DNA from 4 places in the Comamonas antarctica genome. Region 1 is predicted to be linked to each of the others. Evidence: predicted binding sites of a transcription regulator. Region 1 holds the regulator's gene; each other region holds the start of a gene.
What was found. The regulator sigma-54, encoded in region 1, starts transcription at its own class of promoters, with help from an activator protein. The targets are predictions, from matches to a motif close to TGGCANGNAANCTGCTTT.

Region 2: a site for sigma-54 is predicted at 859-876, ahead of HUK68_RS00500 (pilin). Genes of this name have one in related genera too.
Region 3: a site for sigma-54 is predicted at 1,266-1,283, ahead of nirB (nitrite reductase large subunit NirB). Genes of this name have one in related genera too.
Region 4: a site for sigma-54 is predicted at 969-986, ahead of hydA (dihydropyrimidinase). Genes of this name have one in related genera too.

The regions. Positions count from the first base shown of each region.
Region 1 is NZ_CP054840.1:217,811-220,009, reverse strand. It holds gene HUK68_RS01015 (RNA polymerase factor sigma-54) at 46-1,620, opposite strand; gene lptB (LPS export ABC transporter ATP-binding protein) at 1,662-2,199, opposite strand, start outside.
Region 2 is NZ_CP054840.1:109,187-111,385, forward strand. It holds gene HUK68_RS00495 (hypothetical protein) at 1-145, opposite strand, end outside; gene HUK68_RS00500 (pilin) at 265-822, opposite strand; gene HUK68_RS00505 (FHA domain-containing protein) at 1,035-1,631, opposite strand; gene HUK68_RS00510 (Stp1/IreP family PP2C-type Ser/Thr phosphatase) at 1,711-2,199, opposite strand, start outside.
Region 3 is NZ_CP054840.1:1,635,658-1,637,856, forward strand. It holds gene nirB (nitrite reductase large subunit NirB) at 1-1,122, opposite strand, end outside; gene HUK68_RS07875 (GAF domain-containing protein) at 1,422-1,955, opposite strand; gene HUK68_RS07880 (Bug family tripartite tricarboxylate transporter substrate binding protein) at 1,948-2,199, opposite strand, start outside.
Region 4 is NZ_CP054840.1:637,089-639,287, reverse strand. It holds gene HUK68_RS02995 (GntR family transcriptional regulator) at 1-150, opposite strand, end outside; gene HUK68_RS02990 (maleate cis-trans isomerase family protein) at 137-862, opposite strand; gene hydA (dihydropyrimidinase) at 1,093-2,199, shown strand, end outside.

The DNA.
Region 1 (2,199 bases):
CGCGAACTGCGGGCATTGGAGGACATCGGCAGTCGCGCGCTGCGGCTACAGCGACTTGCGCAGATTGGCGGGCGCGATCTTGAGCACATCGCGGTACTTGGCCACGGTACGGCGCGCGCACTCGATGCCCTGCTCCTTGAGCATCTCCGCCAGCTGGCTGTCCGACAACGGCTTGAGCGGATTCTCGGCCGCGACGAACTGCTTGATCAGCGCGCGCACCGCCGTGCTCGAGGCGTTGCCCCCGGTCTCGGTGCCCAGGCCTGAACCAAAGAAGTACTTGAGTTCATAGGTGCCCATCGGCGTGGACATGTACTTGGCCGTGGTCACGCGGCTGATGGTCGACTCGTGCAGGCCCAGTTCGTCGGCGATGTCGCGCAGCACCAGCGGGCGCATCGCCAGCTCGCCATGGGTGAAGAAGTTCTTCTGCCGCTGCACGATGGCCTGGGAGACGCGCAGGATGGTGTCGAAGCGCTGCTGGATGTTCTTGATGAACCAGCGCGCCTCCTGCAGGCGCTGCTGCAGGCCCGCATGTCCTTCGCTGCCCTTGTGGCCGCGCAGCGCGTTGGCATAGATGTCATGCACGCGCAGCCGCGGCATGACGTCGGGGTTGAGCTGCACGCTGAACTGCGGCTGGCCGTCGCCACTGCTGCGCGCCAGCTTGCGCACCATCACATCGGGCACGACCAGGTTGCGCTCGACATCGGCAAAGCGCCGGCCGGGACGCGGTTCGAGCCGCGCAATCAGCGCCATGGCCGCGCGGATGCGCTCGTCGCTCGCGCCGCAGGCCTGCATCAGCCGGCGCACATCGCGGCGCGCCAGCAGGTCCATGGGCTGCTCGCAGATGCGCAGCGCGGTCTGCACGGTATCCGCGTCCACCTGCGCGTCATCGCGCGCGGCGAGGTGCCTGAGCTGCAGCGTCAGGCATTCGGCCAGGTCGCGCGCGCCCACGCCCACCGGCTCGAGCGACTGCAGCAGGCGCAGCGCCACCGTGAAGTGGTGCACCAGTTCTTCCTGCTCCTCGAGCGCATCGGCACCGGCCAGGCCCGCGGCCAGTTCCTCGAGCGGGTCCTCGAGATAGCCATGTTCGTTGAGCGATTCAATGAGAAAGCGCAGCGCCGAGCGATCGACCTCGCCCAGGCGCAGCGACAGTGCCTGGCGGTGCAGGTGGTCGGTCAGCGACTCATGGCCGTGCGCCAGATCCTGGGCTTCGGTGTCGTCCTCGGCATGGCGCGCACGCGCCTCGCCGCCCCATTCGCTGTCGTCGGGCGAGAGGTCGGCGCTGCCATCCCCTTCCCAATCGGGCGCGGCATCGGCCGGCGCCGTGACGTCGCCGCTCTCGGTATCGCTGCTGGTGGCCGTGTCGCTGCTGGCCGAACCCGTCGCGTGCTGCGCGTCATCGGCGTAATCGTCGCGCTGTGCGGGCAGATCGGCCTGTGCCACGCCAAACTCCTCGCGCTCGGCTTCCTCGGTGGTGCGCTCCAGGAACGGGTTGTCGTCGAGCATGTGCTCGACCTCCTGGCTCAGTTCCAGCGTCGAGAGCTGGAGCAGCCAGATCGATTGCTGCAACTGCGGTGTGAGGGCCAGATGTTGCGATACGCGTAGCGACAGACCCGGTTTCAACGGCGTTTCCCCTCAGACCGGCACAAGCTGATGCACATGGCTCACATCCTGAAATGCTCGCCGAGATAGACCCGGCGCACGTCGGCGTTCTCGACGATCTCGGCCGGCGTGCCCTGGGCCAGCACATGGCCGTCGCTGATGATGAACGCGTGGTCGCAGATGCCCAGCGTTTCGCGCACGTTGTGGTCGGTGATCAGCACCCCGATGCCACGCGCCTTGAGAAAACCGATGATGCGCTGGATCTCGATCACGGCAATCGGATCGATACCCGCGAATGGTTCATCCAGCAGGATGAAGCGCGGCTGCGTGGCCAGCGCGCGCGCGATCTCCACGCGCCGGCGCTCGCCGCCCGACAGCGCCAGCGCGGGCGAGGCGCGCAGATGGTCGACGCGCAGCTCCTGCAGCAGCGCCAGCAGGCGGCTTTCGATTTCATCGCGCGACAGCGGCCGGCCCTGGTCGTCGCGCTGCAATTCCAGCACGGCGCGCACGTTGTCCTCGACGCTGAGCTTGCGGAAGATCGATGCCTCCTGCGGCAGGTACGACAACCCCAGGCGCGAACGCTGGTGGATGGGCATGTTG
Region 2 (2,199 bases), 110 kb from region 1:
CCAGCCAATAGAGTGAAGTGCTTTCTGTTAGATTAACAAGGGGGCTAGGAAACCAGATCCTGAAGACAATAAATGAAATGACAATCGCAATAACAAGCGAAAGTGCTGCATTAATGATGGCAGCTAAAATTCTTCCGTTGAGCATGATTTGCGTCCTTGTTATAAATGCTGTTGGAAATAAAAAAGGGCCGCGCGGCCCTTTTTTATCATTAGCACACTGCGATGCCTAAATTTTCCAGCACTTAACATGCTGTTAAATGAAAATCACGTTGCTGCTGCGGCAACCACAAAGCGGCAGTTTGCAGGCAGATATTTGAAAGCTGCAGCGGTTGCAATGCCACAGCCCCAAACGACAGGAGCGCCCACAACCATGGCAGCGCTAGGAACACCAGAGTTGGTGACCGTGCCACTGCCAGGAGTCAGCAAAAGAGGATTTCCCAGCGCAGTTGCGACTTGACCAGCGTAAGTGATAGAAATACGTCCCGAACCAATAACGGGAGTAGCCGGAATCGCCGCGATAGCGATCGAGGCAACGTTAGTGCCCGCAGTGTAGCTATAGGCATATACCGTATTGCCTGCGGTTGCTGGGGCAGCTTGAGCTGCAGTTCCATTGTAAGCTTCGACCTCACCACTGTTACGGTTATTGAAAGCATCGACAACCGCGGTCTTGGCCGCGTTAGCCAAGCTCAAGCCTTCCGTCACGCGCGCCCGGATCGTGTAATCCTGATAAGCCGGCAGCGCCACGGCCGCCAAAATACCAATGATCGCCACAACGATCATCAGTTCGATCAAGGTAAAACCTTTTTGGATTGAACGCTTCATGGAAAGCTCCTGGGTAGAAAAATTAGGTAACCTGTATCAGCAATTGTCATGCCATCACGCGCTCAGAGGAAGAACCTGCCTCGCTGCAAAACTTTGTTGCAAATTCTGCGAAGTTCAAACATTCTCTGACAAGAATGCCGCTTCTATGTGACAAAGTTGTCAAATTCATTGACTCAAGGACAAAACATGTCACTTTGGGGCGGAGCAGAGCGTCAGGCCCCGGCTTGAAGCCGCAAAAAGTGCAGCCGGCTGCCTGCCAGTTCAATCAGGTCACCATGCTGCAATGGCCTGGCATCGGCGCCGACCCCCAGTCCATTGAGGCGCAGGCTGCCATCCGCGCCCTCGGTGCGTGCCAGCATGAAGCCCGAGGACTTGCGCGTGATGGTGGCCACCGCGACGCCGGGCTTGCCCAGGGTGGTTACGGGTTTGAGCAGGGCCACCTCACGCGGGGTGTCGCCTTCGAGCCGCAGGCACGCCGGCTGCGCGGCCGCCGCTGCGGCGCCCCATTGTGTGTACTCTTCGGGGCTCAGCTGCAGGCGCATCTCATACTGCCCGATGTTCAGCAGATCCCCATGCTGCAGTTCCTGGCGCGCGATGCGCTGCTGGTTCACATAGGTGCCGTTGGTGCTTTGCAGGTCTTCGATGTGCACGCGGCCGCCCACACAATGCAGCAGTGCATGCTCGCCGCTCACGGCCAGATTGCTGATCACGATGTCGTTGTAGGGCCGGCGCCCGAGCGTGGTGCGCTCCTTGGTCAGCGCGACTTCCTTGATGATGGCGCCATCGATTGAAATGACCAGGCGGGGCATGCATGGACTCCTGCGGGTGGTGGAACGCGACGCCGCGGGCGGGGCCGCGCGGCAAGGCGTGAGTTTAGCCGCAGGCGCTTCAGTGGTCCTGGTCCGCAGGCGCGGGTTCTACAGCCGCGATGATCACGCTGATGTTGTCATGCCCGCCCCTGGCATTGGCCTGCGCAATCAACTGGTCGGCCTGCAGGCTCAGCGGCTGGGGCAGGGCCAGCAACGCCGCGATGTCGGCCGCGCCCAGCATGTCGCTGAGGCCGTCGGAACACAGCAGCACGCGGTCGCCGGCTTCGAGCGGTTCTTCGTACAGCGTGGGCTGGGCGCGTGCACTCACCCCCAGCGCGCGCGTGATCAGGTGGCCCTGGCCGGACTGCGCCGCGGCCTCGACGCTGATATGGCCTGCATCGATCAGCTCCTGCAGCCAGGAATGGTCCGTGGTGAGCTGGCGCAGCGTGCCGCGGCGCCACAGATAGGCGCGCGAGTCGCCGAGATGGGCCACGACCAGCCGGTCCTGCGTGAACACCGCGGCCACGACGGTGGTGCCCATGCCTTCGCATTCCGGATGGCGCGCGGC
Region 3 (2,199 bases), 1.4 Mb from region 1:
GAGGCAGGCACCGACCAGTTTGTCGTTCTCGATGACCAGCTTCTTGTAGACGCCGCCGATCGGGTCGCTGAGCACGATTTCCTCGGTATCGGCCGAGCCCTGGAAGTTGCCGGCCGAAAACAGGTCGATGCCCGTGACCTTGAGCTTGGTCGAGGTGACCGACCCTTCGTAGCGGCTGATGCCCAGCTCGGCCAGGTGGTTCGCCAGCACCTTGCCCTGCTCGAACAACGGCGCGACCAGCCCATAGGCCACGCCGCGGTGGGCCGCGCATTCGCCCACCGCATAGATGCGCGGGTCGGTGGTGGTCTGCAATGTGTCGTGCACCACGATGCCGCGGTTCACATGCAGCCGCGCCGACTCGGCCAGCGCGGTGTTGGGGCGGATGCCCACGGCCATCACCACCAGATCGGCCGGCACTTCGCTGCCGTCCTTGAAGCGCACGGCGCGCACGCGGCCGGCGTCATTGCCCAGCAGCTCCTGCGTCTGCGCGCCCATGAGGAAGCGCATGCCGCGCTCCTGCAGCGACTTGCGCAGCAGCTTTGCCGCGGTTTCGTCGAGCTGGCGCTCCATCAGCCAGTCGCCGACATGCACCACCGTGACCTGCATGCCGCGCTTCATCAGCCCGTTGGCGGCTTCGAGGCCCAGCAGCCCGCCGCCGATCACCACCGCATGCGGGTACTGCGTGGCGGCATCGATCATGGCCTGGGTGTCGGCAATGTCGCGGTAGCCCAGCACCCCTTGCAACTGGCTGCCCGGAATCGGCAGGATGAAGGCATTCGAGCCCGTGGCCATGATCAGCCGGTCGTAGGGCGCGCTCAATGGCTCGCCCGCGGCGTTGACCGCATGCACGCTGCGCGTCTGGCGGTCGATTTTCGTGACCGTGCAGCCGGCGTGCAGCGTGATGCCGTTGTCGGTGTACCAGTTCCAGTCATTGAGCACGATCTGCTCGAGCGTCTGCTCGCCCGCGAGCAGCGGCGACAGCATGATGCGGTTGTAGTTGGGATGCGGCTCGCTGCCGAATACCGTGATGTCGTACAGGTCGGGCGCGAGCTTGAGCAGTTCCTCGAGCGCGCGCACGCCTGCCATCCCGTTGCCGACCATGACCAGTCTGGATTGCTTCATCTTCCGTCTTTCGTGGGCAGTGCTGAAAACAAAAAAGGCGTCCGTCCCGGCACAGCAAAGCTGCGGGGAAAGACGCCTTCGTCATGGGTTCAGGTCCACCGTTGCACCGAAACCCTGTGGCCGTCGGTGGCCACGCAGCGTATGAAGCAATTTGCGGGCCAGCCTGACGCCAGAGCGCCGCTGGCCGCTCGCGGCGGATCGGTGCACCGCGATGGTGAACCGCCCGCCGCATTCGGGTGCATGGCCCGGGGCGACTGGCCAGCGCGGTGCGCGCGCAGGCCGATCACTGCCCCACGGATTCAACCCTCCACATGCCGCGCCACGAAAGGCCGGGCCAGCGCCGCCAGCAGTTCGATCCGCAGTTTGTCCAGCACGCTCCACTGCGCCACGGTGCCCAGCACGTTGAAGGTCGCAAAGCAGCGGCCATCGGCGCGCACCAGCGGCACGTTCAGCACCGACTGCAGTCCCATCGACAGGATCAGCCGGTGGTCGTCGAAGACCTGCTGCAGCGCCGCCTGGCCTTCGCCAATGAAGATTTCACTGTCCAGCAGCAGCTGCCGGGTCCAGGGCGTGAGGGTCTTGCGCTTGCGGCCCGCGACCGGATACTCGGCCGGGCGCGAGGACCAGATGCGCTGCAGCTCGATGGCCTCGGGCGCGCCGGCGGCATCGGGCCACAGCACATGGTTCACGGTGAGCAGGCCGTCGCCCAGCAGCAGCTGGCGCTGGGCCTCGATCAACTGCATCGCGGCCGTCAGATCGGCCGCGCGCGGCAGTTCGCGGCACAGCGCCGTGGCCGCGGCCGCCGGCAGCCTCAGGTCGCGGTCTTCACTCACCCTTGATACCCAGTTCGCGGATGATCTTGCCGTAGCGTTCGGCATCGGACTTGAGCACCGCGGCAAACTGCGCCGGCGTGGTCTTGACGACCTCGACGCCCAGGCTGTCCATGCGCGCCTTTACGGCGGGATCGGCCATGGCGGCGTTGGCGGCCGCGTTGAGCCGGTCCACGAGCTCCTTGGGCATGTGGGCCGGGCCGAACAGGCCGTACCAGACGCCGAGCTCGTAGCCGGGCAGCGTCTC
Region 4 (2,199 bases), 420 kb from region 1:
CTCCCCGAGTTTGGTGCCGGGCAGCAGGCGGTGCTCGAGGATGGCGTTCTGCAGCCGCGCATGGATGTCGCTGGCGCCGGGCCGGGACGTATGCGCGGCACCATCGCCAGCCTGCGGCGCGCGCAGGGCGGCCGATTTACTCCCAGCCATACAGCCGCCCCCAGCCCTTGACCTGCTGCGTCGGCACGCCGATCTTGCGCAGCATGCCCCACACCGTGGTGCTGACCGTGTCGAGCAGTGGAATGCCGGTCTGCTGCTCCACCTCGGCCGCGAGCTGGGCCGCGCGCAGGTTGGTGCAGTAGGTCACGATGGCCTGCGGCGCGGCGGCGGCGACCTGCGCGATGCGCTGCTGCAGCAGCTGCGGCGCCAGCGCGGCGAAGTCATGGTTGACGCTGATGCCCTCGTGCGTCTCGGCCACGACTTCGATGCCCGCCGCGCGGTAGTTGCCGACGATGCGCTGCTGCACGTCCGCGGTGTAGGGCGACACGATGCCCAGGCGCGTGGCGCCGCGCAGCGCCAGCAGCTCGTTGAGCGCCAGGATGGCCGTGGTCGCGGCAATGCCGGTATGCGCCTCGATGCGCTCGGCCAGCAGGACGTCCTTCTCGAAGCCCAGCCAGCCAGCCGCGGTGCCGCTCCAGCCGATCACGTCGACCCTGGCGTCCGCAAGCAGGTCGGCCGCGGCAAGGATATGGCTGTCGTCGAACTGGCCCGATGACGCAGCACCCAGCGAAATCTCGGTGACCTTGAAGCGCGCGAAATGCACCGACACATTGGGCAGGCCGGCGACGATCGCATGCGTCAGCGGCTCCAGCGCGGTATTGGACGATGGCGTCAGCACGCCCAGCTTGAATTTTTCTGGCATCGGTAGTGGCTTTCGGAAATGTCGACAAGAAAATGCCCTGGGCGACCAGGATTGTCGACATTGCTGCAAGCACGTTTGGTGCCAAACCCACGCCATCGGCGCGATCTGGCACAGCAATTGCGTTGAACGGTGACCATGAGCACCTTCAAGCCCTTTTTCGCACCAACATGTTCCGTCGACACCGGTGTCGACACTTTTTCGGTGCATGCGTGCCCACGCAGGGGCGCCGCATGAACGCGCCGCTTGACCTGATCGTGCGCAATGCCCGCGTCGCGACCGCCAGCGACTGCTTCGACGCGGACATCGGCATCCAGGACGGCCGCATCGTGCAGCTGGGCCAGGGCCTGCGGGGCGCGGCGCGCAGCATCGACGCGGCCGGCCGCGTCGTCACCCCGGGCGGCGTCGACGCCCACTGCCATCTGGACGAGATCACCAGCGGCCCGGTGCGCATGGCGGACGACTTCGACACCGGCAGCCGCGCGGCCGCCTGCGGCGGCACCACCACGCTGATCCCGTTCGCGGCGCAGCAGCGCGGCCATTCGCTGCGCGCCGCGGTCGAGCAGTACCGCGAGCGCGCGGCCGGCAAGGCGCATGTCGACTACGCCTTCCATCTGATCGTCACCGACCCCACGCCCGCGGTGCTGCAGCAGGAGCTGCCGGCGCTGATCCGCGAAGGCTTCACCTCGTTCAAGATCTACATGACCTACGACGACATGAAGCTCGACGACGGGCAGATCCTCGACGTGCTGTCGGTGGCCAAGGCGCATGGCGCGCTGGCCATGATCCACGCCGAGAACGCCGACTGCATCCAGTGGCTCACGCGGCGCCTGCTGGCCGCGGGCCGCAGCGCGCCGCGCTTCCATGCCCAGTCCCGGCCGATGCTGGTCGAGCGCGAGGCCACGCACCGCGCGATCGCGCTGGCGGAACTGGTCGACACACCGATCCTGATCGTGCATGTGTCCGGCCGCGAGGCCATGGAGCAGATCCGCTGGGCGCGGGCGCTGGGGCTGCAGGTCTTTGCCGAGACCTGCCCGCAATACCTGTTCCTCACCGCCGACGACCTGGGCCTGGACGACAGCTACCACGGCGCGCGCTGCGTCTGCAGCCCGCCGCCGCGCGACGCCGCCAACCAGCAGGTGGTCTGGAACGGCCTCACCGAAGGCCTGTTCTCGGTGTTCTCCTCGGACCACGCGCCGTTCCGCATGGACGGCAGCCAGGGCAAGCGCCCCGAGGGCTGCGAGGTGTCGTTCGACCGCATCCCGAACGGCATTCCCGGCATCGAGACGCGCCTGCCGCTGCTGTATTCGGAAGGCGTGCTCGGCGGCCGCATCACGCTG